DNA from 4 places in the Myxacorys sp. genome. Region 1 is predicted to be linked to each of the others. Evidence: predicted binding sites of a transcription regulator. Region 1 holds the regulator's gene; each other region holds the start of a gene.
What was found. Region 1 encodes NtcA, which controls nitrogen genes in cyanobacteria. Its sites were predicted from a motif close to TTTGTANNNNNNNNTACAAA; they were not measured.
Positions count from the first base shown of each region.

Region 2: the regulator NtcA is predicted to act here: its motif matches at 2,231-2,250, upstream of AC5I6P_RS18975 (fumarate reductase/succinate dehydrogenase flavoprotein subunit).
Region 3: the regulator NtcA is predicted to act here: its motif matches at 4,186-4,205, upstream of AC5I6P_RS23270 (DUF6761 family protein).
Region 4: the regulator NtcA is predicted to act here: its motif matches at 5,419-5,438, upstream of gifA (glutamine synthetase inactivation factor IF7A).

Region 1 is NZ_JCACCM010000149.1:122,322-130,153, reverse strand. It holds gene AC5I6P_RS20805 (pre-16S rRNA-processing nuclease YqgF) at 125-580, opposite strand; gene AC5I6P_RS20800 (DUF3084 domain-containing protein) at 598-1,995, opposite strand; gene ntcA (global nitrogen regulator NtcA) at 2,118-2,789, opposite strand; gene AC5I6P_RS20790 (hypothetical protein) at 3,231-3,662, opposite strand; gene AC5I6P_RS20785 (pentapeptide repeat-containing protein) at 4,338-5,072, shown strand; gene AC5I6P_RS20780 (helix-turn-helix domain-containing protein) at 5,278-6,183, shown strand; gene AC5I6P_RS20775 (SDR family NAD(P)-dependent oxidoreductase) at 6,254-7,246, shown strand; gene AC5I6P_RS20770 (DUF6883 domain-containing protein) at 7,552-7,832, shown strand, end outside.
Region 2 is NZ_JCACCM010000140.1:723-8,554, reverse strand. It holds gene AC5I6P_RS18985 (HEAT repeat domain-containing protein) at 1-139, opposite strand, end outside; gene AC5I6P_RS18980 (4Fe-4S dicluster domain-containing protein) at 150-377, opposite strand; gene AC5I6P_RS18975 (fumarate reductase/succinate dehydrogenase flavoprotein subunit) at 416-2,119, opposite strand; gene AC5I6P_RS18970 (LysR family transcriptional regulator) at 2,340-4,361, shown strand; gene AC5I6P_RS18965 (ABC transporter ATP-binding protein) at 4,390-5,232, opposite strand; gene AC5I6P_RS18960 (ABC transporter permease) at 5,250-6,140, opposite strand; gene AC5I6P_RS18955 (ABC transporter substrate-binding protein) at 6,231-7,733, opposite strand.
Region 3 is NZ_JCACCM010000164.1:75,530-83,361, reverse strand. It holds gene AC5I6P_RS23290 (ABC transporter substrate-binding protein) at 1-1,009, shown strand, start outside; gene AC5I6P_RS23285 (PstS family phosphate ABC transporter substrate-binding protein) at 1,039-2,091, shown strand; gene AC5I6P_RS23280 (ABC transporter ATP-binding protein) at 2,596-3,381, shown strand; gene AC5I6P_RS23275 (response regulator transcription factor) at 3,378-4,127, opposite strand; gene AC5I6P_RS23270 (DUF6761 family protein) at 4,364-4,612, shown strand; gene grxD (Grx4 family monothiol glutaredoxin) at 4,815-5,135, opposite strand; gene AC5I6P_RS23260 (BolA family protein) at 5,172-5,417, opposite strand; gene AC5I6P_RS23255 (hypothetical protein) at 5,557-5,634, opposite strand; gene AC5I6P_RS23250 (hypothetical protein) at 5,637-5,828, opposite strand; gene AC5I6P_RS23245 (HHL1-like protein) at 5,951-6,379, shown strand; gene AC5I6P_RS23240 (hypothetical protein) at 6,777-7,403, shown strand.
Region 4 is NZ_JCACCM010000011.1:20,431-28,262, forward strand. It holds gene AC5I6P_RS01005 (hypothetical protein) at 1-95, shown strand, start outside; gene AC5I6P_RS01010 (hypothetical protein) at 253-1,083, shown strand; gene AC5I6P_RS01015 (pyridoxamine 5'-phosphate oxidase family protein) at 1,215-1,568, opposite strand; gene AC5I6P_RS01020 (hypothetical protein) at 1,684-2,328, opposite strand; gene AC5I6P_RS01025 (hypothetical protein) at 2,476-3,078, opposite strand; gene AC5I6P_RS01030 (hypothetical protein) at 3,331-4,077, opposite strand; gene AC5I6P_RS01035 (alpha/beta fold hydrolase) at 4,427-5,263, opposite strand; gene gifA (glutamine synthetase inactivation factor IF7A) at 5,491-5,679, shown strand; gene AC5I6P_RS01045 (glycosyltransferase) at 5,759-7,228, opposite strand; gene AC5I6P_RS01050 (DUF4912 domain-containing protein) at 7,572-7,832, shown strand, end outside.

The sequences.
Region 1 (7,832 bases):
GACGCGATCGCCCTCCAAGTCCCCAACTTTGAGGGATTTCTATCTCTTGCTCCCCCAATTTAGAGAGTTGAGGCAACATTCCGACCAATTGCATCAGTCCTGTTGAAGTGGATGACGCTCAGAGCTAATCCGTCAACCGTTGTAAATAGCGCTCAATTAATAGAATCGCCACAATATCATCAATGCTGCGGGGTGGCGTCCGCATTCCTTCCGGGACAAGCCGGGTTAGACCCGTCGGTGGATACATCTGCCAGTAGCGATCGCGCGCCTCCAGAGAACTATGCCGCTCATCGACCATGACCACCCGCAACGGCTCCCCCAATTCATCTCCTAATTTCCGCTTCCACGCTTTGGAAGAGGTTTGATCCCCCATCACCAAGAGCGAAATCGGAAACCGTTGACGCAGCGATTTGATCGTGGCGATCGCACCTTCTGCCGTGACGACCTCGTGATAATACAGCCGCCGATCAACGCCCATCACCGCCAACCCGCACTTCTGCCGCCCCGGATCAAACCCCAAAATCACAGGTTGATCCAGCCCCGTCTGTTCTCCCTTCTCCATCGCTTTCCAACTGTCCATGACTACACTGTCCATGACTACGACGTTTTCAGTACCACTTGACCGTTTTGAATCACCACTAATCCTATTTTGAGCGGTCCTACTGTGTACGTTACATCGGATGCCACTGCCCGGAGTTCTACCGGAGTCTGAAATTGGCGCAGTTGCTCTATAAAGCCTGATAACGACTCTAGGTTTTCAATCTGAACGCTATCGTTGATTACGCCTGCCCGTTTCGCGCGGAAATTGGAGAAGGCGAGCAGTTGCTCGATGCTTTGCTGGAACTGATCAGGCGTCAGCTTTGAGGGTTCAATGGACTTAGACGCCACCACATCCCCCTCTAAAAACACGACCCGATTTGGAACAGCACTGGCAAAGACAGAAACAGGTCGCCGTTCGCCCCGGACATAGTTAGCGTCCGCCGCGATCCTCACCACGTAGTCTTGACCATCATTAATCGTTTTAATCAGACGCTCCACATCGGCGGTCTTAATCAGAACGATCTGCTCTTCCGTCGTGGAACCAGGTTGAATCAACTGCCACGCCGCTCGATTTGCTTCTTTTAGCAAGCGATCGACGGCGGCTTTGGCAGCAGCCGGATCAACTACGCGCAGCACGCCCGCCGATAGCACCTGGTTCCGCAGAATTGCCAAATATCCGCCGCGAATCAGTTGGGCTTCTTGCTCAGACTGCTGAACCGCTTCGGCTAAGAGCGCTTGTTGAGATGCCAGTTGTCGAAGTTGAATTTCGCGCTGGGCAATCACGCGATCGCGCTCAGCAATTTCGCGATCGCGCCTCTGAAGCTCGCTCGTCCGCTCCGCAATTTGGCTATCGCGCTCGGCAATTTGCGCTTTGACGGCATCGCGTTGAGCAATCAGAGTTTTTTGCTCGCCCTGCAACTGGTTAATCTCCGATCGCAGCGTTTCAGCCTGCGCAGAGACGGCATTGAGTTGACCGCGAATCACATCCCGCTGCGCCTCAGCCGTTCTGAGCTGCTCGTTGGTCTGTCTCTGCTTTTCAAGGGACTGCTTCAGAGATTCATTAATGCGATTGAGTTGCCCTTCCGCTTGTGTCCGCTGGGCGCGGGTGCGCTCAAGTTCATCCTCGACCTTACTCTTCTGTTGATTGGTAATTTTTAGATCATCTGAGTTTTGCCGTAAGGCTCGATTTTGCTCCCGGACTTTCTTTTGCAAGTCGTTGAAATCGAGCAGCATGTCACGAAACTGGCGGCTACTCGCAAACAAGATGCCAAACGTCGAGGCGGAAATTAACGTTCCGGTCAAGATGGTCACGACTGTTGCCGTGCGCTTAGGCCGCAGATTAAACAAGCTAAGCCGCGCCTTTCCAACTTTGGTGCCGATGCGATCGCCAACGGTTGCGATCAGCCCGCCCAAAATCAAAACTGCAAAAATCAGAATTAGCCCTATGTCGGACATTGATGCTCCAAAACGCTCGGCTTAGTTCACTCGACAAGCAGGACTCCGCATCTATTATGCCTGCGGAACGGATATGTCTGCTGCGAAGAAAATGTGTGATTTGGAGCGAGGGCAGAGAAAGTTTAAGTAAACTGCTGGCTTAACGTGACCGGATTGTGAACGGTGATCTTTTTCTTGTGAATCGAGATCATGTTATCTTGCCGCAAATCTCCTAATAAGCGGGTGACGGTCACGCGAGTGGAGCCGATCGCTTCTGCGATCGCTTGATGCGACAGTTTGAGATCAATCGTGATCCCTTCTTGAGACGGTACACCAAAATCGCGGCAGAGAATCAACAAAAAGCTGACCAACCGCGATCCCATATCTCGGTGTGCCAACGTTTCGATCATCATCTCGGTTTGTAGAATGCGAGATGACAGTCCTTTCAGCAGCATCATTGAGAGGTCTGGGTTGTCTTTCAGGGCTTTCTCGACCTGCTCGATGGGCACTGATAGCAACTCTGCTGGAGTGAACGCCACGGCATGATAGAAGCGATCGGCGCGTTGACCCGTAATCAGGGACAGCACCCCAAACACGCTGTTCTCTCTCAGCAGGGCCACTGTGATTTCCTCGCCTGCCTCGTACACGCGCGAGAGCTTGACGGCTCCTTTCTGCAAGAAGTAAACTCGCTCCGCCGGATCACCCGGAAAGAAAATAGTTTTGCCACGCTCAAATGTTTCTACAACGGGGGGGTATGCCCCTCCACCGATTTGGCGAAATAACGATGCAAGCGGTCTCTCTTTGGTCACTATCATTTCTTCCCTTTATCGTCACTCAGACGTTCTTTTAGCAACTATTAGACTCACAGGTGAGCAAAATTTTCTATTAAAACCCCTTTAGAAAATTGTTCTATTGAGGCGAAGCATTGTAAGCGAAGTCTTTGTAGACAATTGATGACTTTAGAACACTTAAACTGACTGCAAACGCAGGTTTTGTGCCTCGTTATACATTTCTGCTTATATTTTAAGAATTTTAGAAAATCTCTGTTATTTCCTCAACAAAAGATTGACTCGTATTGAACGCTGTTTGAGGAGATTAGTCAATCATTTTGACCGCATGCTAGCGCAAAGCGGACTGGAGAGAGGGAGTCCTGATCTGCACCTGGCAGTGAAGAGGTAGATTTCGGTTTGGATAAGTTCCAGAAGTATGTGCGATCGCACGTTGAAGCGATGCGATCGCACATACTTCCACTCTAATCATTCAACGGCTGCTTTTGCACTAGCTCCATTTTTCGCAGCAGGCAGCTTGGTCTTCATCTCACTGACACTGGTCGGAACGGTAGGAACGTTGCGTGATGAAGTTCTCTGCCCCTTCGCTCGTTGCTTTCCTCCTGCCATCCGATATTCTCGGCTGTCTTCGCCATAGCGAGCAACCACATTCGTCATCAACCGCTTGGACAGGTCCTGTAAAGATTGCTCCATCAGTTCAACTTCTCGTTGAGCATCGTCTACTTGCGACAGCAGGATGTTGTAGGTAGCAAGTTTCTGACGCATTTGATCAATCAGGTCGGCATAAGCTTGCACAGTCACTCCGTTACCAAAGTCAAGAAAGCGATCGATGGACTGCAACGATTCCATTTGCCGCTCTGAGTTTGACAAGGTAGATGAGTTTCGTTTGGGTCGAGACATCTCTTTTTTCTGAGTAAAGAATGCTCTCACCGTAACGACGGACAAACTCACTGTTCACCGTGAATGTAAGGAAATTTTAGCGATCGTTGGTAGTGCAAAGGCAGGGTCAACCGTGAATTCCCAAAGTATTTTTCAGCCCCACGGGACGTTTGGGGCAAAAGTCGCGAGGTTTGAGCCAAACGGAGCTTGATCCATAGATGACCTCCAGGGGTTTAACAAAAAGGTCGCGACTTAATCAATCAACCTAGCTCCGTTGATAGATTAGCTCCAGAGGTTTGAGAAAAAGGTCGCGACAATCATGATGGATCTAGCTCCGTTGATAGATAACCTCCAGAGGTTTAACAAAAAGGTCGCGACCTTATCTATAAATGAAAAGCGGTTTGAGAAAAGGTAAGGCGTCTCTTTTGGTTTTTTGGGTGGGAGCGATCGTAGTTCCATCTCTGCATTAGTCCAATCACTTCAATAAGAATCTGAGTTTGCAAGAAACGGACTTTTCTTAGGAGAAAACACTCAGCATTAGCTCCTGCATCTCCAGTCGAAGGATATTATGCAGAAGTGGTGTCGGGATAAGTACCTCAAAATAGGGTCTTAGGCAGAAATTTTCAGTCTAAATAGTAGTTAGCTTGTTTATGTCATAGGTGGTGAGGGTAGTTTAGAGATATCTGTTGATGTTGAATGTTTTCAATTCTTCAACTGGTATGTGAGAAACAAGGCATGGACACAAAGAGGCTATTGGAACTATACGGTTCTGGAGAACGCGATTTTCACGGTATCGCTATAGATAAGGCAGATTTGAGTGGGCAGATTTTAAAGAAAGCAATTCTTGATCGAGCTAAGCTATATTTTGCTGATATGGCGGGTGTGAATTTAAGAGCTGCAAGTCTCAAAGTGGCTAGTCTGAATTATGCAAATTTAAGCAATGCCAATTTGCGAGGAGCAAATCTACAAGGGGCAGATTTGAGAAGAGCGAATTTAAGTGGAGCTAACTTCAAGGGAGCCGACTTGCGAAGAACATATTTAGGACAAGCTAATTTGAGAGGAGCAAATCTAGAAAACGCAAATTTGAGTGAAGCTGATATTTGGGATGTTGACCTCACTGGTGCAAACCTGTTTGAAACAAAACTGAAGAAAGTCCATTTCAGAAATGCTTGTCTTTTCCAAGGCGCTAACGTTGAAAAAGCAAGGTTGGGAGAAGCTTGGGGGCTTTCAGAGGCGGAGAAGCAGGATTTAATTGCACGAGGAGCTATCATCGAGTCTTTAAAGGTGACAATACTTTCGGATGCCGAAATTATCAAGATGTGGCTCAGTGAACAACGTATAGATGCGATTAGAGAATATCGACGCTCACACAATGTAGGCTTGCACGAAGCATTTGATACTTTACAGAAGCTTGCAACAAATCATCAATAAAGTAGAGTGTGCTGGTGTGGCGACACAAGCTAACAATCTCAATGCACTGGAACAATGTCAATTGATCGGTAAGTTGCAAAGGTTATCTGTGTCCGGTGATTGCGAACGTTAGGCAGCTTCTCGTTCTATGTAGGGACAGTAATCAGAAGGTTGCCTGTAGAGTGACTTCAGTCCAAAATATACTTAAAATCACTTCTTACTGCCAATGTCAGACAGCCGGATTCATCTCGTTAACAGTCAAACTGGAGATGTCTTTCCGGCTGCTCCTGATGGAAGTGTGTTATTTTCCAGCGTGAATGCAGGTTGGCAGGGAATCACGGTTGAATTTCACCGAATTTCATCATTTGAACTACCCGAACACTATATCGATGGACATCGTTTGGCGGTCAACATTGGTCAACCTGTTCACTACGAATGGAAAGAGGGCAGGCATTGGCGACAAACGACTTTGAATCCAGGTGATTTTTGCTTACAGACACACGGCGATATCAACTTTCCTCGATGGTGGGGAAACTTTGAATTTTTGGCGATCGCCCTTGACTCTCAATTTGTTCGCCAAGCGTTTCAAGATACGGGTGCCTCAGAAAACATTGGTTTTCTAACCCGTCGAGGTGAAGCTGATACAACAATTGCTGATTTTACTCATCGCTTTAAAGCAGAATTAGCTTCTGGAAGCTACTGTGGCACGCTTTACGGTGAATCGCTTGCGGTCGCCTTTGCCCTTCATCTGATTGAGCATCACAGCAGCTGCCCTCAAAAACTGCGTAAAGCTTCTGGAAAGCTTTCGTCACAGCAGCTAAAGCAGATTATTGAATACGTTCATGAACATCTAAGCGAGGAGTTGAGTCTCGTTGACTTAGCCAAACAAATGAACCTGAGCGCATTTCACTTTGCGCGTCTGTTCAAAAATTCGTTGGGACTTTCCCCACATCAATATCTATTGCAAAACCGAGTCGAGCGTGCCAAGAAGCTGATTGCGATTGCGGGTAAACCCGATTTAACCGATATTGGGTTGCAGGTAGGCTTCTACGACCAAGCGCATTTTACCAAAGCCTTTAAGCGAGTCGTCGGCATTCCACCTAAAAGCTTCCTCAAGCAGGTCGCAAGCTAAGCAAGATTTTACAATTTTTCGACACGGCTGTTTCGATAAGCTGTTCTCAGAGTTTAGGAGAAGCGAACTAATGAAGAAGCTAAATCGTTCACGTCGTGGATTAATCAAAGGTGCTGCCTTGGCTGCAACTGGAATGACACTAGGAGCAGGACTATCCCCTTTACGAACCCAACAAGCAACAGCACAGGCTCCCGCTCAGCCTGATGCACAGCCTCAGCCCTCCAGCACACTTCCTTTGTCTGGAAAGGTCGCATTCGTTACTGGAGCGGCACGAGGGATTGGACGGGCAATTTCAGAAGTTTTCGCAATGAATGGTGCCGATGTTGCCATGTTGGATATTGCCGAGCCTTCTCGTTTGAACTCTTCACAGGGTTATCGTGTTGCCAACAGAGATGAGTTCAATGCAGCCGTTGCTTCTGTCAAGCAATACGGCACAAAGGTTCTGCTAATTCAGGTGGATGTTCGCGATCTAGCAGCAATGCAATCTGCGGCAGAACGCACGAACCGCGAATTGGGTGGCATTGATATTGTCGTTGCCAATGCAGGTTATGTGGCATGGCACAGCTTTGAGGATGGCACCCCTCAACTCTGGCACGATGTATTCGATGTCAATGTTCACGGGGTTTTCAATACAGCAAAAGCTGCCATTCCGTTTCTCAAGCAGCGGGGTGGTGGACGCATCATCAATATGGCATCTGTGGGGGGCAGGGCTGGATTTGCTGGAAACGGTGCTTATACATCGACGAAGTGGGCTGTGATTGGGATGACTAAGCAAGCCGCTCAAGAGTTGGGGCAATACAACATCACAGTGAACGCGATCGCGCCAGGTGCAGTCAACACGGCAATGTATCGTAGCGAGGGACAGATGCGATCAATGGGTGTTTCCACTCCAGCGCAACAGGACGCGCTAATTAATCCAGTGAGTCCACTGGGCAATGCTGGAGCGATTGAGCCAGAGGATATTGCCCAAACAGCACTTTTCCTGGCAAGCAATGCAGCAAAAACAATTTCAGGAACGACGATCGATAATGCACTGGGCTTCAATGCGAGCTATACAGCGTGAGCCTCGTTTCTTGGATGTCGAGTATATTTAGTAGCTACTGCCTAACAATTGCGTTGCAGCGGCGGACGAAAGATTTTGGTCTAAATCTAAATATAGAAGCTACTACCTCCGCTGAACGCAGCCGTTATGCCGCAAGTTCTTGGTAGGGTGAGCAGCAAAAGCATACTTGTGAGCGTTCAATGCTCCTGTAGCTGGCGTTCAAGTTCATCGCAAATTGCTAGGTCTATCAGAACAGTCTTTGAAGTTCCTTGGTCTTAATTAAGGTGGGTTCAAACGAAGAATAATCCGTAGCATGAAGGCTTTGTATGCCGATTCCGAATGCAGAGAATGCAGTTGTTGACATTCGTAAACTACGCGACTACTGCCTTAATCTGGAACACGATGACGGCAAGCACAAAGCTCGGCTATTCTTCTCGATTCTTGGGATGACGGCTGATAATGCTGAGGAATTACGTCAAATTCTCCTTGAGGTCGCCAAAGTTCAGGAAGCCCAGTTGGGAAAACGGGATAAGTTTGGACAACGGTACACCCTAGACTTCATAATCGAATGGCAAAATAGAAGCGCAACCCTTCGGAGTGGCTGGAT
Region 2 (7,832 bases), on a different contig from region 1:
GGGCGGCAATTAAAGGGTCTAACGCATCTTCATCGCCCAAGTGCTGTAAGGTTTTGACGGCGACTAGACGATCGCTTAGCTCAGGCGATCGCAGCATTTCTAGCCATTCATTTAATTCAGAATCGGTATCCGCAAACATCTCCGTTCCTCTATCGCAACAAAAATGGAATTTGAACCGTGATCGCGTTGGTTGGGCACTCTTTCTCGCAGGGTAAGCAGAACCAGCACTCGTCGTATTTCATGTAGGCTTTGCCCGTCTCAGGGTTCTTTGCCAACACATCTAAGGGACACACTTCAATGCAAGCTGTACACTTTTCCAAGCATTTAGACTCATCGACAATGACTGGAACATCAACTCGTTGCGTTGCTAATGCCATAACACTCAAGCTTCTCCATAATGTTCAACTAGATTTAACTAACGCACGGCAACATCATAAACTTCTCGTTCGAGATCAACCTCTACGATGTAAGGTTCAACCGGGCGCTTGAACAACACCATGTTGCCGGAGTCATCTTTTTTCAAGTTGACATGGCAGAACCATTCATCGTTATTCTTATCTGGGTAATCGACGCGGTAGTGGTACAACCCCCAACGGCTCTCCCGACGATAGAGTGAGGCGCGAGCAGCCATCTCAGCACAGTCGCGAATAAAGTGAACTTCCATGCAGCGCATCAGTTCATGGGGGTCGCGTGCACCCATCAGATCCAAGGTTTCGTGATAGCGAGCAAAGTTTCTCAACCCAATTTCCATCTTGTTATCGACTTTGGGCGGTTGAAGATAGTCGTTGACCAAGCGCCGCAGTTTGTACTCGACTTGAGTATGGGGAACGCCGTTAGGTCGGGTTAATGGTGCGTAAATGCGAGTTTTCTCGGCTTCTAGAAACTCAGGATCAGGATCAGCATGATCTAAGCCTGCCACGTACTCGACGGCGTTTGTGCCTGCCAGCATTCCAAACACAAATGCCCCAATCATGTAGTTATGAGGAACGCTTGCCATGTCTCCTGCCGCATACAGTCCCGGAACGCTGGTTTCAGCTTTCTCGTTGACCCACACTCCAGAAGCGCTGTGACCGCTACACAAGCCAATTTCAGAGATATTCATCTCAACGCCATGAGTGCGATAGTTTTCGCCTCTACCTTCATGGAATCGTCCCCGGCTTGGACGCTCATTTGCCCACAGGATCGTTTCAATCTCTGCGATCGTATCTTCATCAAGATGGGTCATTTTGAGCTGGACTGGACCCTTACCAGAGTTTAGTTCCTTCCAAACTTCCAGCATCATTTGACCGCTCCAGTAGTCGCAGCTAATAAAGCGGTTCCCTTCGGCGTTGGCGGTATATGCCCCGAAAGGGCTGGCGACATAGGCACAGGCAGGTCCGTTGTAATCTTTGATCAACGGATTGATCTGGAAACACTCAATGTTGCTGAGTTCTGCGCCAGCATGATAAGCCATTGAGTAACCATCTCCAGCATTGGTGGGATTTTCGTAGGTTCCGTACAGATAGCCAGAAGCAGGAAGTCCTAACCGCCCAGATGCACCCGTGCAAAGAACGACTGCCTTGGCTTGAATCACAACAAAATCGCCGTTTCGCACATCAAAACCGACTGCCCCGATCGCGCGTCCATCCTTCACCAAAACACGAGTTGCCATGACTCGATTGGTGACCTTTGCTTTGTGTCGCTTCACTTGCCGAGTCAAGATCTGCTTCAGGTCTTTTCCTTCCGGCATTGGCAAGACGTATTTGCCGACTCGATGAACCTGCTTTAAGTCATACTCACCCTGAGCATCTTTCTGAAATTTAACGCCCCAACTCTCAAGCTCTTGAATCACCCCAAACCCTAATTTTCCGGTTTGATAAACCGCTTTTTGATTGAGAATGCCATCGTTGGAAATGGTGATTTCGCGAACGTATTGCTCTGGGGTAGAATTGCCAGGAATCACGGCGGTATTGACGCCATCCATTCCCATCGCGATCGCGCCACTTCGACGAATATTGGCTTTTTCTAAAATCAGCACCTCTCCTTCAGGGTTTGCCTGCTTTGCTTTAATGGCTGCCATTGTTCCGGCTGTTCCACCACCAATGATGAGAACGTCCGTCTTCATCCATTGAGTATCCATTTAGTACTCCTCTTAAGCGACTAAAACTTCTAGAGATGCTGCACAAAAAATACATCGGAGCGTCTTCTGGTCCTCCTATCATAAAGAAGAAATTGAAGTACTACAAACCGGCTTGTAACAGAGGTTACTATTTATGGATTCATATCTTTTATAATTTCATAAAATACTTGAATGCATTATTTAGCCACTCATAAAACCATTTGAAAAAGGAGATAAAGTTTTGGAAGTTTATCAAGTTAAAGTATTCCTGGAAGTCGCTAGGCATCTCAGTTTCACCGAGGCTGCCGATGCTTTGAATCTGACTCAGCCTGCGGTTAGCGTTAAGATAAAGTCTCTAGAATCTGAATTAGGAACTGCTCTTTTTTATCGATTGGGACGTAAAATTCAGTTAACAGAAGCGGGCAATTTTTTGTATGAAGAAGCTCCTAGATTGATTGAAGTTGAAAATCAATTGGTTGCCAAAATTGAAGAAATAAAACAAGGTAAGCTTGGTCACCTTAAAATAGGTTGCACACCAGCAATTTCGCATGGATGGCTACCCAAAGTAGTTTTTCAATATCGTCAAAATTATTCTGGAATTCAAACTCAATGTGTCGTTTTTGAATCCGCCGAATTGCTTTATCGAGCTATAACAAGTGGTCAAATTGATATTGGAATTTCTGATATTAGTTTTGAAGAATTTGCTGAGATCTCAGCGACTGCGATCGACACGATTCGCTATTCTTTGATCGTCGCTTCAAACCACGTTTTAGCAAAGCAAAACTGGTTGAGTTTGAAAGAGCTACAACAAGAGTCGTGGGTGTTACTTCCGGCAGGATCGCCGAGTCGCATGGTTTTTGAAGCGCGTCTACACGAACTGGGACTAACGCTCTCCGATTTTCCAAACATCGAGACAGTCGATACGCTCAGCTTAATGCAAACCTTTATCGCGCAAGGAAACTATCTAGGGTTCGCGTCTGAGTTTGAATTCAAAGCAGATTGTCAATCAGGAATGCTAGTTTCAATTCCACTTCAGGAATTTGCCTTATCCGGTAATGTATTCATGCTGTTGCCTCGCCGATTAAGCGAATCTGCAAGCCATTCAAATCAGCAACGACGATTTGCGCAAAGTGCAACTTCAAAGAAAACGCGCAGTTCAAATCCAATTCAGAAATTCACGGCTTTAATTCAAGATGTGCAAGCGCAACGATCGCGGGTTCAAACCGAGCAGAAAGAGACTCGGAGACCAATACACCTACGATCGCCGAGTCTAGTCATTCGTTCAACTCCTCAACGCCCTGAAACACTCACGTTATCGATCGGCATTCAAAACGGTACAATTCCAACGGTGACAGCTGGTTTGATCATTCAGCGGTTGGGATTGCTAGAACACTTTCTGCCGAAAGACGGTCGCTACAGTTCAACTCAATATCAAATTCGCTGGTGTGACTTCTCAACCGGAGCACCGATTATTCAAGGGTTGCATTCTGGACAACTCGATATCGGCATTCTAGGCGATTATCCTTTATTACTGAGTGCCGTTCAGCACCAAGACGCGAAACAAACTCGTTTGGTCAGCTTTGTTTCAACGAATCCAGATGGTTCTTGCAATGCCGTCATTGTTCCGAATCAATCTAACATTCAAAGCATTGAAGATTTGCGAGGGCGAATCATTGCAGTTCCCTTTAGTTCTTCGGCGCATGGCATGGTGATGCGATCGCTCCATTCTGCTCATCTACTGGATGAAGTTCGGCTGGCTGCTTTAGAGAGTTCAGACATGACTTATCCCTTTGGGTCTTCAACGGATTATTCAACTTTGGCAGATGGCTATGCCCACTTCGCGCCTTTTCACGATATTGCTTACCGCCAAGGAAAGTTTCGCTATCTGCAAAGCGACGAAAATGTATTACCTGCGTTTCATGGGGTTGTTGCAAGTGCATCTTTAGCAGAGCAATATCCAGAAGTGGTCATCGCTTACCTCAAAGCATTGAGCGGGGCTCAATATTGGTACGCCACTACGCCGTCTGCGCTGGCTCTAGTCAGCCAGTGGACGAGTCTAGATTCCGATATTGTCTCTCGCATCCTTAGCAGTTTCTACCCCGAAAATCAGCCTGGACGCTTCTTCTCTGAAATGCTCATTCGTCCGGACTGGATCAAGCAGCACATTGCTCAACTCAGTTTGATTCCCGGTAACGAAGACGTTCAAAACATTCGTCTAGATCGCTGGATTCAGCCCGAATTTTTACAATCCGTACACTCTTGATTAATTCACCTTGGTCAATCCACCTTGATTAATCCATGTCCATGCTTTTGAGGGTTTCTTCGCGGATTAGCTCAAAGACCTGACGATTTAGAGAGATAAATTCGGGTGAGAGAAGGCTGTCGGCATGACGAGGACGGTCTAGCGTAACGTTAATTTTCTCTTTAATTCTGCCTGGATTGACTCCCATAACAAAAATTTTGTCGCTCAAAAACAACGCTTCCTCAATGTCGTGGGTGACGAAAATAACCGTTGTTTTTAGGTCGCTCCAAATTGTCAACAGAAGTTCTTGCATCATGTGCCGCGTTTGAGCGTCTAGTGCCGCAAATGGCTCATCCATCAACAGCACTGAAGGAGAATTTACTAACGCTCTGATGATGCTGGCTCGCTGCTGCATTCCGCCTGAAAGCTGGTGCGGATAAGAATGACGGTGCTTAAACAAACCAACCCGATTTAGATAGTAATGGACTAACTCCGATCGTTCTGCTTTGGGCACGCCACGAATCTTTAGCCCAAACTCGACATTCTGATAAGTCGTCTTCCAGGGCAACAAAGAATATTGCTGAAACACAAAGCCCCGATCGGCTCCTGGAGAATCAACATGACGCTTATCCACAAACACAAAACCACTGCTCGGCTGAATAAATCCAGCAATGACATTGAGAATGGTTGATTTTCCACAGCCGGATGGTCCTAACAAACAGATAAATTCGCCGGGTTCGATCTTAAAGTTGACTGACTCCAAAACGTGAACAGATTGTCCTTTACGTTTGAAGGAAACAGACAAATTTTCAACCTCTACGAATCCTCTAACTCGTTGCCCTAAATTCTTTTCCACCAACGTCGCCACAATACTCAACCCTCCTAAAGACACGGTTAGAAAACAGGTCGCTATGCACTTTTCTTCTTAGTGATTCGCCAAGGCATGAATAGGCAGGTCAAGCGATCGACGGCATATGCACTCGCCGCGCCCATCAAACCAATCAACAACATCCCCATCACGATCGGTGGATAGTTTGATGTGATATATGACTCCCAAGTGATGTAGCCGACCCCATATCGACCTGCCAAAATCTCAGCCGTCACCAAGCAAAACCAAGAGTTACCCATGCCGATGACTAGCCCACTAGCAATGCTAGGCATGGCTCCTGGTACGACAATATCTTTGAAGATATGCCACTGCTTAGCACCCAAACACTGACCCACTCGCAGTAGCAACAAGTCTGTACTCTCAACGCCTCGAATGGTGCTGATGAGAATGGGAAAAAATGCGCCGATAAACGTGAGATAAATCATTCCCGATTCGGACGTCGGAAACATGAGAATGGCAAGTGGTATCCAGGCAACGGCGGGAATGGGTCTGAGCAGTTCCAATGGCATAAAGATGAGATCTTCAATTTTCTTGAACCAACCGATCAAAATGCCCAGGCTAATTCCTAACACCGCCGCGATCGTAAACCCGGATAACACTCGAATCGCACTCGCTTGGACGTGCTTCATCGGATTGCCCGTGACAAACTGCACGGTCGCTTGCGCTACTTCGATCGGAGAAGGCACATTCTCGAAGTTGATGAAAAAGTTGAATCGGTTGAGGCATAAGAGTTGCCAAATTCCAAAAAACAGAACCAACGACAAAATGCGTCTAAAGACTTGGGCATTAAACTGTTGCTGGTTGGAAGCCGAGCGATCGCGGCGACTGAGAGCTTTAAAGCAATGTGCGATCGTCGTATTAACCTTAGCAAGTGGCGAAGCTTTCAGCGATCGCTTGGAAGATGTAGACATCGGACACCTCTAGATATAAGAAATCAAGCACCGATTTCAGCACCACAAAGAATTCACCTCAGTGCAGTACTGAAATTTGGTTAGTGCAATCTACTTAGCCCCGACTAACATCGGTAACTGATTGGCTTGCGCGATCGATTGCTGGAGTGCCTGAAAATTGGCAACTTTTGCACCTGATTTTTCAGCAAATGCCTGAGCTTCTTTCTCGGTTAGAAAAGCAGAAACAGTCTTCCCGTTCTGCACATAGAAAGAGTTTTCAGCAAACAGCTTCCAGCCCGTGGTTTGGTCGTGAACAAAAAGCGCCCCAGCCGTTTTTCCGCTTGCTGCCAGCGTTTGCAGCATGGTCATCATGTTTGCGATCGACGCAAAATTCATCACGTTGCCTTCGCCCTTAATCCAAATTTGAGCCGCCATTTTTGGATCTTTAATGGGTTCTTTGGTTTGGGCATCTTCACCGCCAATGACAAACCCTTCTGCTTTAGCAACCTCGTCATAATTGAGGTTCATTTCTTTCATCGCCTGTCGCAGATAGCTGTCGTCTGCCCACTTTGTTACTTCTTCTGGGTTAATGCTGTCATCCAACTTACCCAACTGTTTCAAGGTGGTCACGCTATTTCTGAGCGCATCAAAATTGACCTGTCCAATTGTTGGGTTGAGTTGTTGTAGCCCAGAAGGGCCAAGGAACATATACACCACTTCTCGCTCAACGCCAGACCATTTCTCGACTTTCGTTGCGATCGCTTCTGGCTGTTCACGAAACAGTTTGTTGGCGTCAAGCAACGCTTTGAGGTAAGCCACAACCACTTCTGGATTTTCTTTGGCGAAGTCTGATCGGACTAGAACCCCGTGAAACGTAGGAGTTCCAGTCTGAGCACCATCAAAAATCTTTCTTGCAAAACCTCGATACGCAAACAATTCGCCGAAGGGAACAAAATTTGCATGAGCAGCAATTTGTCCGGTTTTTAAATTGCTGCCTCCCACTTCCGGCGCTTGGCTCACTAACATCACATCCTTTTCTGGATCGATTCCGTCGCTCTTCAGTGCTTTGAGCAACATCCCATGCGCGGCTGATCCAAACGGAACAGAAATTTCTTTCCCTTTCAAATCTGCCAGTGTTTTAGCAGAGCTATCTTTAGGAACCAAGACTGCATTTCCTGCGCCAGTCGGACTGGAACCTAAACTCGCGATGTAAAGCGTTTTAACACCATTCCCTTTCGCCTGAAAGGTCGTCATGTTGATCGTAGATGGAAAGTCACCCATCATTCCAATATCGATCTGATTTGCCAGCATTTTATTGGTAATTGGTGGGCCAGATGTGTAGCTTGACCACTCGATTTTGTACTCAACATTTGCGTATTTGCCAGTTTTAGGTAAATACTTCTCCAGCAATTTTTCTTCTCGAATAACTGACCCACCAGTTGCCGTATTGATGGTTTGATCTTGGGTTCCGATCGAAATCCGAATTATTTTTTTACCCGTGCCATTACTTGCAGTATTTGCTGAAGTTTCACCAGAGCAACCACTTGCAAAGCACAGAGAGATAATCAGTAAACAGAACGTCAATCCTTCGCGATACATCCGCTGCGTCTTCATGATGAAAGCCTGTCCCTACTAGAATTTCGTGCTCTCACCTTAATAAGTCTCGTAAGTTTACGTCTGTAAAAGGAGATACAAACTATATTGTGAAAGCTT
Region 3 (7,832 bases), on a different contig from region 1:
TTCTGCCGAGATTTTGCGCGGTGTGGCGCAGGCGCAGAATGACATTAATCGAGCAGGTGGAATAAACGGCGTAGCGTTGAAGGTTGCGATCTCGAACGACGATAACGATCCTGAAACCGCTAAGCAACTCGCCAATGCCTTTATTCAAGATTCCAATATTTTGGGCGTAGTCGGGCATTATGCCAGTGATGTCAGCTTAGCAGCAGGCAGCGTCTACAACTCCGGTCAGCTCGTGAGCATTTCGCCCACCAGTAGCACTGTGAAACTCTCAGGCTTGGGGAAATACGTGTTTCGCACCGTTCCTAGTGATTATGTTGCCGCCCGAGCGCTGGTAGAATATACGGCAAAAACGCTGCAACAGAAAACTGTCGCTGTTTTTTTCAATTCTCAAAGTGCCTACAGCCAATCGCTCAAGTCTGAATTTTTCACCGCCATATCGCTGGTCGGCGGACAAGTTTCAGATGAATTTGATTTATCGGGTTCTGATTTTAGTGCAGCACGGGCGGTTGACCAAGCCCGCAAGTCAGGAGCCAAGGCATTCATGTTGGCAGCCAACACGGGAACATTAGATCAAGCATTACAAGTCGTTCAGGTGAATCAAAAGGGCAGAGCTTTGCTAGGCGGAGATGATATCTACACACCCAAAACTTTAGAAGTTGGAGGACAGCAAGCGGAGGGCATGATCGTCGCAGTGCCTTGGCATATCGAAAGTAATCCGCGCTCGCCATTTGTAGTCGGGTCGCGTCAGCTTTGGGGAGCAGATGTTAATTGGCGATCTGCGATCGCGTACGATGCCGCGCAAGCGTTTATCGCGGCATTACAGCAAAATCCAACTCGACAAGGCGTACAGCAAGCCCTAGCTACCGCTAACTTTTCAGCAACAGGAGCATCTCAGACCGTGCGATTTTTACCATCGGGCGATCGCATTGCCGGGATTCAGCTGGTTAAAGTCGTTCCAGGCACTCGATCAGGGACAGGCTTTGACTTTATGCCGGTGGATCGCAATTAATTTTTCTCTGCAACATCACTGGGTTCTGTATGTCTCAAAAAAATGAAACACCTGCATTAATTGCTTCGCTTTTGGTAACGGCAGGACTCTTGGGCGGAGCATTCTGGTGGTTTACTCAGCGCTCAGGGAATTTTGGTGCACCGATAGTGCAAAGCAGCAATCCGACTAGTAAGTCAAACACTGCCCCAAATTCTGGGCAACCCAGTAGTGGAACATTCGCACAAGTTCAAAATGTTCCATCAGGATTATTTCGCTATGGTGGCAGTACCTCTTGGGCACCGATTCGACTTGCCGTAGATGGGGCACTGCAAGCGGCGCGTCCTGAATATCGCTTGCAGTATACAGAACCCGCCACAGGTAGTCCGGGCTCTGGAACGGGGATCAAAGCGTTGATTGATGGGAATCTCGCGTTTGCTCAGTCGTCGCGCCCCGTGAGTGATGAAGAGTATCAACGAGCGCAAATCCGAGGGACAACGCTAAAACAGATTGCGATCGCAGTCGATGGTCTGGCAGTTGCGGTCAATCCGAGTCTAAATGTTCCAGGCTTGAGCGTTGAGCAACTCAAAAGAATTTACACAGGGCAAATTAATAACTGGCAGCAAGTGGGTGGGCCGAGTTTGCCGATTACCCCTATTTCTCGCAGTGCGGAATCGGGTGGCACCGTCGAACTGTTTGTCGAGCAAGTGTTAGGCGGACAAGCGCTGAGTAGAAATGTGCAGATTGTTGGGACAACAACGGAAGCGTTACGACAACTTGGAGCCACACCCGGAGGAATTTATTTTGCCTCTGCACCCGAAGTTGTGCCTCAGTGTTCAATCAAGCCGTTACCCATTGGGCGATCGCTTGACAAACTCGTTCCGCCCTATCAGGAACCTCTGATTAATCAATGTCCTAATCAGCGCAATCAATTAAACACACCAGCATTTCAGAGCGGCGAGTATCCCCTAACCCGCAATTTGTTTGTGATTGTGAAGCAGGACGGAGGCGTAGAGCAGCAAGCGGGAGAAGCCTATGCGAATTTGCTGCTGAGCGAACAAGGACAAGAATTAGTGGCTAAAGCTGGGTTTGTGAGAAGCCGATAATTAGATTTCTTGCAGCACCCTTTCTGGAAATACCCTTTCTTGAGATGCCCTTTCTTGAGATGACTGTGCAGCATAGCGGGTACGGAGCTTATTGATAGCTACGATCGCGGGTTGGTGGTTCGCCTGATTGCCTTGTCGTCATTGGATTGTTCATCATGCACGTTTCGCGTGAGCCGAAGGCAACGCTATGACTTTGGTCGAGCAGTTTGATTGTTATTGTCCCCCTGTCTAGAACATTACCCGCTCCAGGGCTGTTTCATTGTCAAAAATAGAAATCTGGACACTCGATTCTCTCGTTTAGCATTCTTGAATTTTTTGAACCTCACAAACGAGGGCTTACGACTTCCAGATATCTCCTGATCACAATGAAACAGCCCTGCCCGCTCGACATAGTCCGTCTTATCCGTTATCAAAGCAGTAAAACGGTAAAGGGCAAAAACCCTCTTAAAGTAGTAGAAAGATCTAGATACACTGCTAGAACGTTGCCGTTTGGGATAGAAATCATTGACCGCACAACTTCGAGCCGAACACGTCAGTTTCGCGGCGGGACGCATTGCTACTAGAAAACTGAGTCCTGCAATGGGGCCGTGTGTGCTGCGATCGCTTTCCTTCAACGTCTTTAAAGGAGACCAGATCGCGATCGTGGGTGCATCAGGATCTGGCAAAACGTCTTTGTTAAAATTGCTTAACCGCCTTGCTGATCCCCTTGAAGGAACACTCTATTTAGACAAAATTCCCTTCCCCAAAATTCCAGTGCTCTCTCTGCGTCAGCAAATTATGCTCGTCTCGCAAGAGCCAAAACTGCTAGGAATGACAGTTCAAGAAGCAATTCAGTATCCGCTCAAACTAAAAGGGATGCCCCAACGAGAGATCGAACCATCCGTTAACGAGTGGATTGAGCGCTTACATATTCCTCGCGACTGGTTGGAGCGCACCGAACTTCAAATGTCTTTAGGAGAGCGGCAATGGGTTGCGATCACGCGTGCTCTCGTCTGTCAACCTGCTATTTTGCTGCTTGATGAGCCAACCGCTTCGCTCGACGTTGGACGACAAGATCATCTTCTCAGACTGCTTTCGGAACTTCCTCAAACGATTCTGATGGCCACTCATCACCTAGAATTTGCCGCACAATTTAGTGGTTCCTGCGGAGTTGCGCCCTGCACTAATCGAGTACTGCACTTGCAGCAAGGTGAACTGATCCAAGATTTGATGGCCCATCAAGTAGATTGGCAGGATCTAAGAGGTGCGATCGCCCGAATTGAAGCCGAAGAATCCGCAGAATGGGATTAGCGACCTGAGGCAACCGTCTTTCGGCTTGCCTGATGCCCGTTTTGAGAATATGAAGGCGCATTCAGCAATTCAAGATTGAGCCGATAGCCGACATTTCTAACCGTTTGAATTAGATTAGGCTGCCGGGGATCAATTTCGACCTTTTTTCGCAAGGACAGCACATGCGTATCCACCGTGCGGGGATTATCGATCGCATCGGGCCACGCCCGCTGCAACAACTCCGATCGGCTAAGCGCCGTTCCCCCCGCTTGAGCCAACACATACAGCAAACTAAATTCTTGGGGTGTCAGCTCGATCAGTTCACCCTTAAAATGAACCCGGCGATGCACCAGATCAATTTTGAGATCGCCAAAGTCCAGATGAGCAGGCGGAGCCGATGCCCGACGCCGACGCATCAAAGCCTCTACCCTGGCTAAAAACTCCTGCATACCAAAAGGCTTCGTCAGATAGTCATCGGCACCCGCTCGCAATCCTTCTACAATGTCTGGCTCTGATGTGCGAGCCGACAGCATCAAGATCATTGCCAGTTGTTGCTGCTGTAGCCAACGGCAAAACTCCACTCCATCTCCATCTGGTAAATCAGAATCGAGAATTACCAGATTCGGCTGACGCATCAGAAAGATCTCTCGCGCTTGGTGCAAATCAGCCGACTGATGGACGTGATATCCTGCCTGCTGTAAATGCCATCCAAGAAGCGATCGCAGATGCGGGTTCCCTTCTACGATTTGAATGTTTGAGGCTCCCACGGAGGCTGATTTCCCTTAGTTTGCTGCCTTTCAGATTAGCAAAGCCAATCAGTATCGGTTTGTAACGCCTGTTACCCAGGCTCTTGTCTAATCCTACACAAGGCAAAAAGTCTACCTCAAGTTTATGCCGTTAGGATTATGCAACATGGGGTGAGCTAAGAAGGGTTGATGTTAAGATTAAGACTAGGAATGTAAGTTCTTTACTACAGGACATCGTCGTCGTTTACACGGGACTTATGCTTCAAGACGCGCCCACGATTCGTTACTACCAAAGGCTCACCGACGCTCTGGTTGAGCATTGGAACCGGGGATATCGCTATGATGATCTCCGGATGTATATGGAGGGATACATCGCTTCTCTTCGTCACTCTAATGCGCTGGAACCGTTCCAGATTCATCGATTAGAAGAAGAGTTGACGCGATACCTCTATGACCCTTCAAATTTTGAGATGACGATGCCAGAACCAGACCGAGACTATCGTTAAGGAATACGTTAGGGCGCTGACCAAAGCGCCCTAACGCGTTCTTTGAGGACGTTCTAAAACGTTCTGGCAGAGGTTTGCGGATGTGTGACTCCTCCGGAAATTGCGCTCTGCGCTAACTGGATAATGAGGCATCGTCAGGCACTTTTGCGATCGGAGCCGATCGGCTTCAAGAAGTCTGCCTGATCGCGCCCTCTGGTGAGTCTTAAGATGCCAAAGCAACTTCTACAAGCTGCTGAAGTTCACCTTTTTGGTACAGCTCAATCAAAATGTCAGAGCCGCCTAAAAACTCGCCATTTACGTACACTTGCGGGATGGTAGGCCAATTAGAATATTCTTTGATTCCCTGGCGGATTTCAGGGTCTTCCAGTACGTCCACCGTTTCATAAGGAACGCCTAGCGCATTGAGGATTTGAACCACGTTGTTTGAGAATCCGCACATGGGCATTAGCTTACTGCCCTTCATAAAAACGACAATTTTGCTTTGTTTGACTAGATTGTCGATGCGATCGTTGGTGTCTGTCATAAGTGTTATTTAGGGATGAACTTCAGTAAAGATGGATTAGGGCTTTGCTGCCCATTCTTCGGGAGTAAAGGTGTTGAGCGATAGGGCATGAATCGCTTCTGATGCCATCGCTTGCTTGACTGCGCCATAGACAAGCTGATGCTGCTGCACGCGGCGTTTGCCCTCAAACGACGAAGAGACAACGGTGACATCAAAATGCTCCCCATCTGGGCTGACAACGCTTACTTGAGAATTTGGCAACCCAGCCTTGATCATCGCTTCAACCTGATCCGGGCTAATCATTCCTGCTCCTCTCACTGACTGCAAAGACTTCTTATAGTCTAACTGGTTAGGGAAAGCGATCGCTCGATCAGCAGGATAGATGGGGAGCGCGATCGCAGAAAAGTGATTTGCAGTGCAGGGTTAGCTAGTCGGAGGCCGTTTACCACGCTACTAGTTGCAGATTCTCCACTTCTTGAAAATGGGCATTGCCAGTCACAAGCGTCAAACCAGATTGCAATGCTAATGCTGCAATCCAAACATCATTTTCAGGTAATGAACGGCCCTTAATTCTTCACCTGTTCTCGCGTCAGCATAGTAACGAGCCGTATCAGCATTACACTCAATTTGCTGTTTATAATCAAGTTCCTCAATCCGCTTTAGATTCTCCTGAAAACAAATTTTCCTGAAAACGCCTTGATTTCTTTGCGCCATAGTGCAACTCTTCGATCACAATACTTGGAATTAAAGATCCACTACTGTAAACAACAGCCCCAGAAATTTCTAATTTTCTAAAAAATGTCGTAAACTTTTGTTAATGACATTCATATACCGCGATGACCACCCCCGGATTTGGCAAGAAAGTTCACCAAGAGAAAAAGCAGTCTCAGGGCGCATCAAAGCGAGAGAAAGCCTCGAAGCAGTATGACGAATTTAAGTCGAGCGGGCTGCCGGAATATGAGATTTACATGCGGGTCAAAGATAAAAAGCCTTGGTTTCCGGTGGGCGCGATCGCGGTGAAACGTTCTAACCAAATTAATGCGGCAATTTATGGCAATGAAGAAGAATTGCTAAAAGGCGCGTTTCGCCTGTTTCCGATTCTCAAGAAAAATAAAGAGAATCTGGAATATGGCTATCGCTTAAAAGAATACAAGGACGAGCCGATCGAACTCGCTACACGTCCAGCGACGAAAGCTTTAGGTGGTGTTCAGCAAGCGATTTCGCAAGTCGGCGACAAAATTAGCTCGCTGTTTAAGAAAAATTAGAAATTTATAGCCTGTTGCAGGCATTACGAACTTAAAAGGCTGGAAGACGCTGTGGATTTTGCGTGCGGTTACGATTCGCTTCGTTAAGCTCCGAATTGTCTTTCTAGGCTTGCGCTCTGCATCGATCGCGCACTTCATAGATCGAAAACTGCATAATTTGTCTTTAACTATAACTACATAAACTTGCCTAGAGAGAGTATTGACGAAGTTTTCCATCCGGGTTAACTTCGTGAGGGCTTAGCTAAAGCATTGGATTCACTGCGCCAACTTGATGTACTTAACCCTTGACCTGGTTTTACATCTCTTAGGCTAGCTTGTGCATCTTAGCGTTGTAAATTACGTTTCGCTTCGCAAACAGCTTCTCAATCATTTCTACGTAAACAAAGGTATTACCGAGATGAAGACAGTTTTTGGAATCGCTTCTGCATTACTAATCGGTGCAGAAGCATTGGCGATGGGACAAGCGACAGCAATTGGCACTGAGTCTACCCTAAAGGAAACTACACAATCTTTTCAAATTGCTCAGGTAACAAAAACTCCGATGCCGGCACAACCTGTCGAAGTTAAGAAGCCGACTAGCGCCATGACATTTGGCTTGGCAGACGGAACGCGGGTCAAGATGAAGTTTAAGCAAACCGTTTCTTCTAAGACGGCGAAACAAAACGATCCAATTGAATTTGAAGTTACTGAAGATATTAGAATTGGCAATACTACCGTGATTGCTAAAGGAGCAACAGGAAGAGGCGTTGTCACTAAAGTACAGCGTTCTGGAATGCTGGGTCGGAAAGGCAAATTAGAAATTGCGATTAATGATGTTGATTTGACGAGCGGTGAACGAATTGCAGTTCGAGCAAGCCAAGAAAGCGGAGGAGGCAATTCAGGCGGTGTGATTGCGTTGGCGGCAGTTATTAACCCACTTTTCTTGCTGATGAAAGGCAAGAATGTGACTTACGAAGCCGGGACAGAAACTTCGGTTTTTGTTGATGGTAACTTTCAACTGGATCAAGCTAAATTTGTCAGGTAGCAGCTAGTAGTTCACAACTTAATTACAGAACAAACGCTTGAAATCATGATACGGAGGGGGTTTCATGAGAATTATTACATTCAGATCATGAAACCCTATGAATAGGTTGCTCTACTTCTGTATGCCTTGTGAATTGAAGGACGATCCTCTAACAAGTGTCTCCAATAACAAGTATCCCCATGCGCTCACTTTAGACGTGTTTTCAGAGATACCAAAGTCAGCGATCGCATCAAATGCATTGAAGTAGCGAAATATCAGAGCATATGTGGCATCCACGCGCGAAAAAGAACGCAGCCATTGCAACAAGAATGCTGGAACCGACGTCTATAGAAAAGAGTGCAAATGAGTTGAATTAACAGCGATCGATCTGCATGTTGATCTGCGCAATCAGTAGGTTGTAATTAGGCAAATTGAATATTGGCGCATGAG
Region 4 (7,832 bases), on a different contig from region 1:
AAGTTGAAACTGCGATTGAGGAAGTGCGTGAACTGCTTATAAAGATAAGCTATCATTTAGACGTTCTTGAAGAAGACATAAATTCTTATCATTGAGTTTACGCGGTCTAACAATTCAAATGCAGGCGGACGGTTGAAAGCTGCTGGCGCTGAGTTCGAGTTTGTCTGCCGCCGCTGATTTGAGTCGTTAGGCTTTTAATCCGTTAGACTTTGATATTTTAATCCGTTAGACTTTGATAATTATTTGGCAATAATGGTGAGTGAAGATAGCTTTGATACTTCCAATCAGTGGAGCCGTCCGGTTGGTGGTATTTTCATAACTCAAGGTATGACTGTAGGGATACCTGCTGGTGGCTTCACTATCAAAATAGATGAGAAAGGGGAGCTTAATGCTGATCTCAAGTTGCATGTCCACTATGATGTATGCCCAGTTTGGCTAAAGCTTGCATTTCAGCATCTTCTCGAAGCTGAAGAGCGAAATAAGGAGGTTATTGCTGCATGGAAAACGCCGGACAATAATAGGGTTGCACAGGCATTGGAATCTGAATTTGAATCTGGAATGCAGGCAATTATGTCAGGTGCAATTGCTGTTGATGCTTTCTATGCTTCTGTTAAGGATAAGATCTCTCTTCCAGAAGAACTTACCAAAAGTTGGAGTAAGAATAAAACAGCTAGAAATATGCAGATTGCTGAAGTAATGCGTAGAGCATTTTTAATGGGTGAAAGCAGCTTTCATCAGGTTAGAGATCATCTGAAGGAAATTATGAGGTTGCGCGGTATGGCTGTTCACCCATCAGGAAAAATTGATGAGCCAATACTACATCCAGAGCTACATCAAGGGATAGAGTGGCGATTTGTCACTTTTAGTTATCCAAACGCCAAACTTGTTGTGGGCGCATGTTTGAGCCTTGTCGCTCAATTGGTTCTGCGTCCCCGAAACGAATTTGAGAGTCTAAAGAGCTATTGCAATGCCTTGGAGCCTAAAATTTCATCTCTTGTTCGGCTTTGGGAGGAGAGATTTGGTGAGCTTTACGAACGAATAGACGAAAGTAATTCTGCTATAAATGAGTCCGAACAAGCCTAACATTCGCTTGGAGCGGGCTGCCGAGAGATAATGGTGCTGAGTTCAAGGTTATTTGCAGCCGCTCAAGCGAACCGTCATTGCGGATTTGCCATCGAATACTCCCCAAAGCGCCAGCGAAACGAAGTTGCCTGCTAAGTTTCTCGAATTTGCTCGATCGAGAACTCAATCAATCGCTGTGCTGGCGCACAGCGATTTAATTGTTCTGCATCCCAAAGAATCCTTGCTTGGCCACTCAGTTGCAGCGTCTGTCCTTGTTCAAAATCAATCAATAACAATCCTGCATTCGGGTTTATGCTCAAGTTACCCAATGTCTGAAACATAATGTTTCCTGCATAATCGGGAAACATTAGCGTAGCCGCGCCAATCACCTGAACAAATCCTGGATAACCGCCTCGGTGCGAGACATCTGCACCTTGTTGAGAATGCGTACTGGCAATGAAAAAGGTATCCGTTTGAGCGATCGCATCTCGATCCGCATCAGTCAATAAACTCCTAACCTGAACTTCAGGAACTTGCGATCGCTCAGAACTAAACTCTACATCACGAGTTTGAATGCATTTCTGTTCCCTATTTTCGCTTCTTCCCCGACAGGTCTATTAGCTACTTCGCGATGAGATGATGATTCTTGCCTTGAGAAACCTCCAAGAGCAAAAGACGCTGTTGCAAGGTAGCGATCGTCTGACAATTTTGCTTTAGCAGTTTGGGAACCACACTATATTCACTCAACAATTTCTCTAGGTGAGCAATGCGATTCTCCAACGCTGTTGTGGTTTGATTAGACTGCTGGAGCGCTTCTGTTAAACCTTCAAGATCCTTTGCTAACTGTTTAACTTCAACGAAACGTTTTTCCAAATTTGAGATCAACTCGTTAGGTGCTTGAGCTGATTGCCCTAACGCCGCATCTTCTTTAAGCGAGGTTTCCACCGTACATAGGCGGTTCTCTAAAGTGATGATGGATTGAGTGCGATCGTGCAATTGCTCGATTAAACCAATCACCTTAGGCACTAATTCCTCTGTAGCAGTCATTGGCTTCTCAATGATTTGCTCTTCAACTTGGGCTGAAGAAGCCGCTTTGTTCTCTAAGCTGCTGTTCACTAACCCAATTAGCCAATAGGCAGTTGCCATAATCGTCTCTTCAACAACTGCTTGCATCACACCCGTAAATTCCTGTTTCTTAGGGGCATCTGAGCCTTGCTGAGTGTCTTTAGGTTTCCCTCTGTTAAAGAAATTGGCAAACGAAACCATGATTATTTTCCAAGTATTAGAGATGTACTATTACAAATCGCTTAACTTCTGCAAACCTCAATTTGAAACACACTCAAATTGTTCTCTTAGCCAATGTGCAATTCAGGTGTGCCTCAGCTCAGTAGCGTTCTGAAATATATGGCGAATTTACTTAGGAGATGTATCCTGAGCAACAGGAACTAATCGGTAAAGCGTTTCTCCATCAGAAGCAGTAGCGATCTGTTCGGTGGGTTCAGTTTGTGCACTAGTTTGTGCATCAGCTTGTTCAGAGGAGCGAAGAGCGTCAGGCTGTTGAATCGTTGCTACAGTCTTTTGGACTGCGCCAACTGTAGTTTTCATCGTTGCATTAATGCCATCACTTGTGTCCTTCACTGCGCTAACGGTCGTTTCTACGGTTTCAGTAACTTCGTCAGCCGCACCCGTTATACCACTTCCAACGTCTCTAACGGTTTCATTCACACCTACAGCAACACTGTTGACTGCGTTACCGACTTCTTTCACAGCTTCGCTAATACTAACTGCTGCTCCTTTGACTGAATTCCCAGCGTTTTTGACAGTCTGGTTCACTCGATTTACAGTACTTCTATTCGTCAAAGCACCTGCAATTCCGCCCAGCGCTGCCCCAATCAGAATGCCGATCGCAATTTTTGAAAATCCATTCTCGCTTGGAGTAGTTGTGTCATCGAATTGATTAGCAGACTCATCAGTACTTGCTTCTTCGGGAGTTAAAAGATAATTGTTGTTACTCATGATGTCATTTCCTTGGTATCAAAATTAAGCTGAATATTTTTTTGTTTAGATTGACAAAAATATGATGCAGAAATAAGCAGCTTTGAGTTCTACACTGCATCTATCGCTGCCCTTTGAGATAGCCATAAACCTAGGATTTCTTTATGTTTATGGCTATCTTGTGAGGTGAAAGTTTTCATCTCAGCCTTGCTCTAGGCAATCCTTCGGAAACCCTTGAAAATGAAACGGTTTCACAGTTTAAATCGTTTACTTCTAGTAAACAGTAGGATTGTCAGGATTGTCTTCCGCAATGATTACAAGCATTTCATCAACCACTGGCTCTGAGTCAGCATTCCAGTAATTAGATGATTCCTCGGTTTGATTCTGCACATTTTGACTAGTTTGCAGGTCAGTATCAGCAGCTGTGCTTTTAATTGAGTCTGCTGCATCAATCACAGACTTCTGCATTTCTTGAGTCGTATCTTTCACAGAGGCTGCTGTACTTTCCATTGCTTGACTCGTGCCTTTGACTGCACTCTGAACTGCATTAGTACTTCCAGAAACAACTTGCTGTACTCCTTCAGCAATGTTCTGCGTTGCTTCCGAAGCTCCACCAACGACAGCGTAACTCACGCCCTGACCGACGCTTTGAGCAGCTTCACCGACCCCTTTGGCAGTTTCACCCAACCCGTGACCGATCGTACCAAGAGCTTTTCCTACACCGTTGAAAGCATAGTTAAAACCTTGCGAAACTCTTTTACCAGCCAAAGCACCCACGGTAGTACCAATCAGTCCTCCGATCAAAGCTCTAGTTAATATCGGATTCATTCCACCACCCGTGGACTGAGATGATTTAGATTGTACTTTGGTAGCAGTAGGCTGAGAAACTGTTTGCGAACCCACATTTGTATTAATATCTGCTGAGCGGCTGTATGTCTGCTCTGCGGATGGGTTGGTAGAAATGTTATCGTACTGAGATTTATCACTCTGAGCAGTGGGTTGCTGATTTTCGCTGATCATAAATTTTCTCCTTCAAAAACCAGTTTAATTAACGCTTACTAATGTGCATTAATCTTTGGCTTGTTCTCTAACAACATACTGATTACAAATAAAGACTTAACTGCTCTTAGGACATAGTTAGTTAAATCCTTTGTGTTGGAAAGGTGACAAGCTTAAGATAAAAATTGTATAGATAAATACTATATTTTTACTTCTTAAAATGGATCGTATAGAAGTATTTATTGCATAAGAAGATTGAACACATTATTAGAAAACTAGAGAAAATAACAGAGTTGCTTTTTTGTTTTCTAGCTAAGTATTTCAAGGAGATTAATGTTGTTAAATATGGACAAAATGCTCAATCTACGTTCTAGATGATCTGGCGTCGTAGAAAGGGAATTAACACCTCATTGACTTTCTCATGCCAATCTTCTTGAGGATAATGCCCTACTTCATCAAGTTCGACAAACTCTGCCTGGTCAACAGCTTTTGCCATTTCAATAGACAACCACGGGTCGCGCACTCCCCATCCAATTAGAAGCGGCTGTTTCCAGTGCGATAAGCCTGCTTCGATTTCGGCTGTTGATTCCTTAAGCTGCAAATTTTGAATCATCCTTAATAGCGATCGGCCCGCATCAGAAGTTTTAATCCACGGACGCCGGTAAATCCCTAAATCCTGTTCATCAATTTGGTATCCGCCACCGCCTTCTAAGGTGCGATCGACAAGTAATGGATCTTGCGTCATCATGTCCCCAGCTAGGGGAATGCCCATCCGTCGAATTTTCCACGGCAATTTTGCTGTCTGAGCGATCGGAGCATTAAAAATTGCCAGCCGCTCAACTTGCTTTGGATAACGCAAAGCATACTGAATGCCAACTGAGCCTAGAAAGCCTTGAGCCACAATCGACATGCGCTCTAGTCCAAGCGTTTTGAGAAATTGGCTCAACGCCTCAATATAGGTGTCAGGCGTGTAGGCGAAGTCACGACGATCCGGCATACTCGAATAGCCGCAGCCAATCCAATCGGGCGCGATCGCTCTAAATCCCTGTTCTTCTAAAGCAGGCAACACCTGCCGCCAACTGTAGCTCTGAGACACTAAGCCATGTAGCAACAGCACCGGAGGCTGGTCATTTTGTCGCTCTGGCTCGGCGTCTCGGTAAAACCAAGTCAGTCCTCCAACCTCTTCTACATTTTGGGTAATTGCCATGAGGTGTCCTCCAGTCGCTGTGTGTTTGAGCTTACCGTTTGAGAGCAACCCGAAACAAGCGATTAGCGCAAAGCGCAACTTCAAAGAAATTGCGCCGCAAGCTGTGAAGGATTGCTTCAGAAGTGATTGTCATGAACTCATAACATGGTTAAAATTCTGTATCTTAAACTACAGAATTTATCTGATATAGTATTTACATAACCAAAAATTAAAGAGGAGAAACAACTATGTCTGTTCAAGATCAAGCCCGTGCCCTAATGGTTCGTCATCGTCACATGATCCGTAACCGTGAGCAGACTATGTTGAGTCGTAAGGCATCTGAGATGGGAATGCCAGCGGAGACTGCTCATATCGTTTCAAATAACAGCAGTGCTAATTCTGAAACCTACGATCGTAGCAACGTTGGTCTAAGCTAAGCCGTATTGCTGTTTAGCGAACTTTCAAGCCAAGAATTATTAGGCGTTCTTCTAGTCGAGGAGCGCCTTTTCGCTGAGATTAGAAGAACTTGATTTTTTGCGAAGCATAGGCACACATCCGCAGCAGAATCAAACCTTCGCGCACATGAGCAATGTTTGACTCTCCATAGGTTCGGGGTTGATAACGAACGGGCACATCGACAATATGTAGTCCTAACTTCGTTGCACCAAACAGCAAATCGAAATCGCCAAACGGATCGAAATCGCCAAAATAACGGCGTCCCTCAGCAATTTTTTCGTAGTCGTCGCGGCGTAACACTTTTGTGCCACAAAGCGTATCTTTAAGCGGTTGCCCGAGCAGAAACGAAAAGGCAAGACTGAAGAACTTGTTTGCCCAGTTGTTGAGCCACGGCATCGCTTCGCCCGATCGCGGATACACGAGTCGCGACCCATTCGCAAATTCTCCTCGACCCGACGCGATCACGTCAAAAAAATGGGGCAGATCTTCAGGCTGAACCGTAAGATCTGCATCTAAAATCATCAGCACATCGCCCGTGGCTTGAGCAAAGCCAAGCCGCACGGCATCGGCTTTTCCTTTCCCAGTTTGCTGAAAGGCTTTTAAGGTGAAATGAAGGTGTCCTTCTCTCACCACCCGTTGAATTTCTGCCCACGTTTCATCATGAGAATGTCCTTCTACAAAAATGACTTCGGTGTGTTTGCCCAAGTGGGGTAAACGCGCGATCGCGCTCTCAATGTTACCCGCTTCATTTCGTGCAGGAATAATTACTGAACAGCTATCTGGTGGTGAGGATAAAACAACCTGCGGTCTTGCAACAATGTACTGCGTCAGGCACAAATGGTTGACGATTGGCAAATGAGCTAATACACGATTACAGAGAAAGCTAATGCCAGGAATTGGTTTTGGCATTAAGAACCGACGCCCCGATCTCACAGGCAAGTAACCTGTAATTTGCAGCAAATTGAGAACATCAGAAAACGATAGCCAGCTCTGCGGCGGTTGAGGGCGACGTTGCCCAATTTTTTCAGCGAAGTGCAGTAACGGTTGCCATAGAAAGTTATGAAACGTCAGAATTACTCGAGTTCGCGCATGACAAAACGGATGTAAATTTTGTAATACCTGCTGAATGTCGCCCAAATGCCCAATTACACCGGATAAAACAATAAAATCAAACGTCTGCGCTGATTTAAAGCTTTCAGAATTAAGCGTTTCAGCGTCTAGGCAGTAGAACTGCAAATGGGGATATTTAGCCTTGGCAATACTGATAATAGAAGGCGAAAAATCGATACCAATTCCAAGTTTTGGGTTGAGGGCTGCTAACAAGTTTCCGGTTCCACATCCAATCTCTAAAACCCGGCTGTTAGGCGGAATTAAAAATTGATGCAATCGGTCTAAATCCTGATAGTAATAGCGATTTCTTCGACTCCATCGATCCAGTTTGGGTGCAATCTGATCGAAGTGCGATCGCACCTGCTCTTTGAAGGCGTCTTGTTTTCTAGAAATCGAGCGTTGTGTTCCAGATTGAATCACAGAATAATGATCAGCAAATGAACGGTTACTGATCTTCTCATATTAATAAACTCTTAACGATACTTCTAAAATTTAAAATTTGGCCTAAAGTAATGGCAATCAAGATTGATGCCCAATTGATGCCCAACCGGGTTTCTCAGTTTGGTTCATGCCCCTCTTACAATGCCAAGCCCGATTGATTTCGCTAAATTCTAAAGATTTTAATTCGCTTTAGTATGCGCTTGGACTTGTCTTACAGGACTGCATCGTTGTAAAAAAGTTTTTGCTACCGTGGGTAAAAAGTATGGTGCATTCAAAATCTTTGTCAGCTGTCGGATTTGCGCTTTCCCTCAGTCTTACGTCTATGGCACAGGCTCCAGCTGAGGCACAAGCAACCGCATTCAAGCTTCCCGGTTCTGTTCCTAAAGGAACCAACGTCCGAATCGATGGTTCTAGCAGCATGGCTGCCGTCAACCGAGTGCTAGAACAGCGCTTCGAGAAGCAATATCCAGGCACAAAAGTCACGGCAGCCTCCGCAGGCACACCGCAAGGATTGCAAGCTTTGGTCAATGGTAAAGTCGATCTAGCCGCGATCGGACGTCCTCTAACCGCAGCAGAAAAAGCG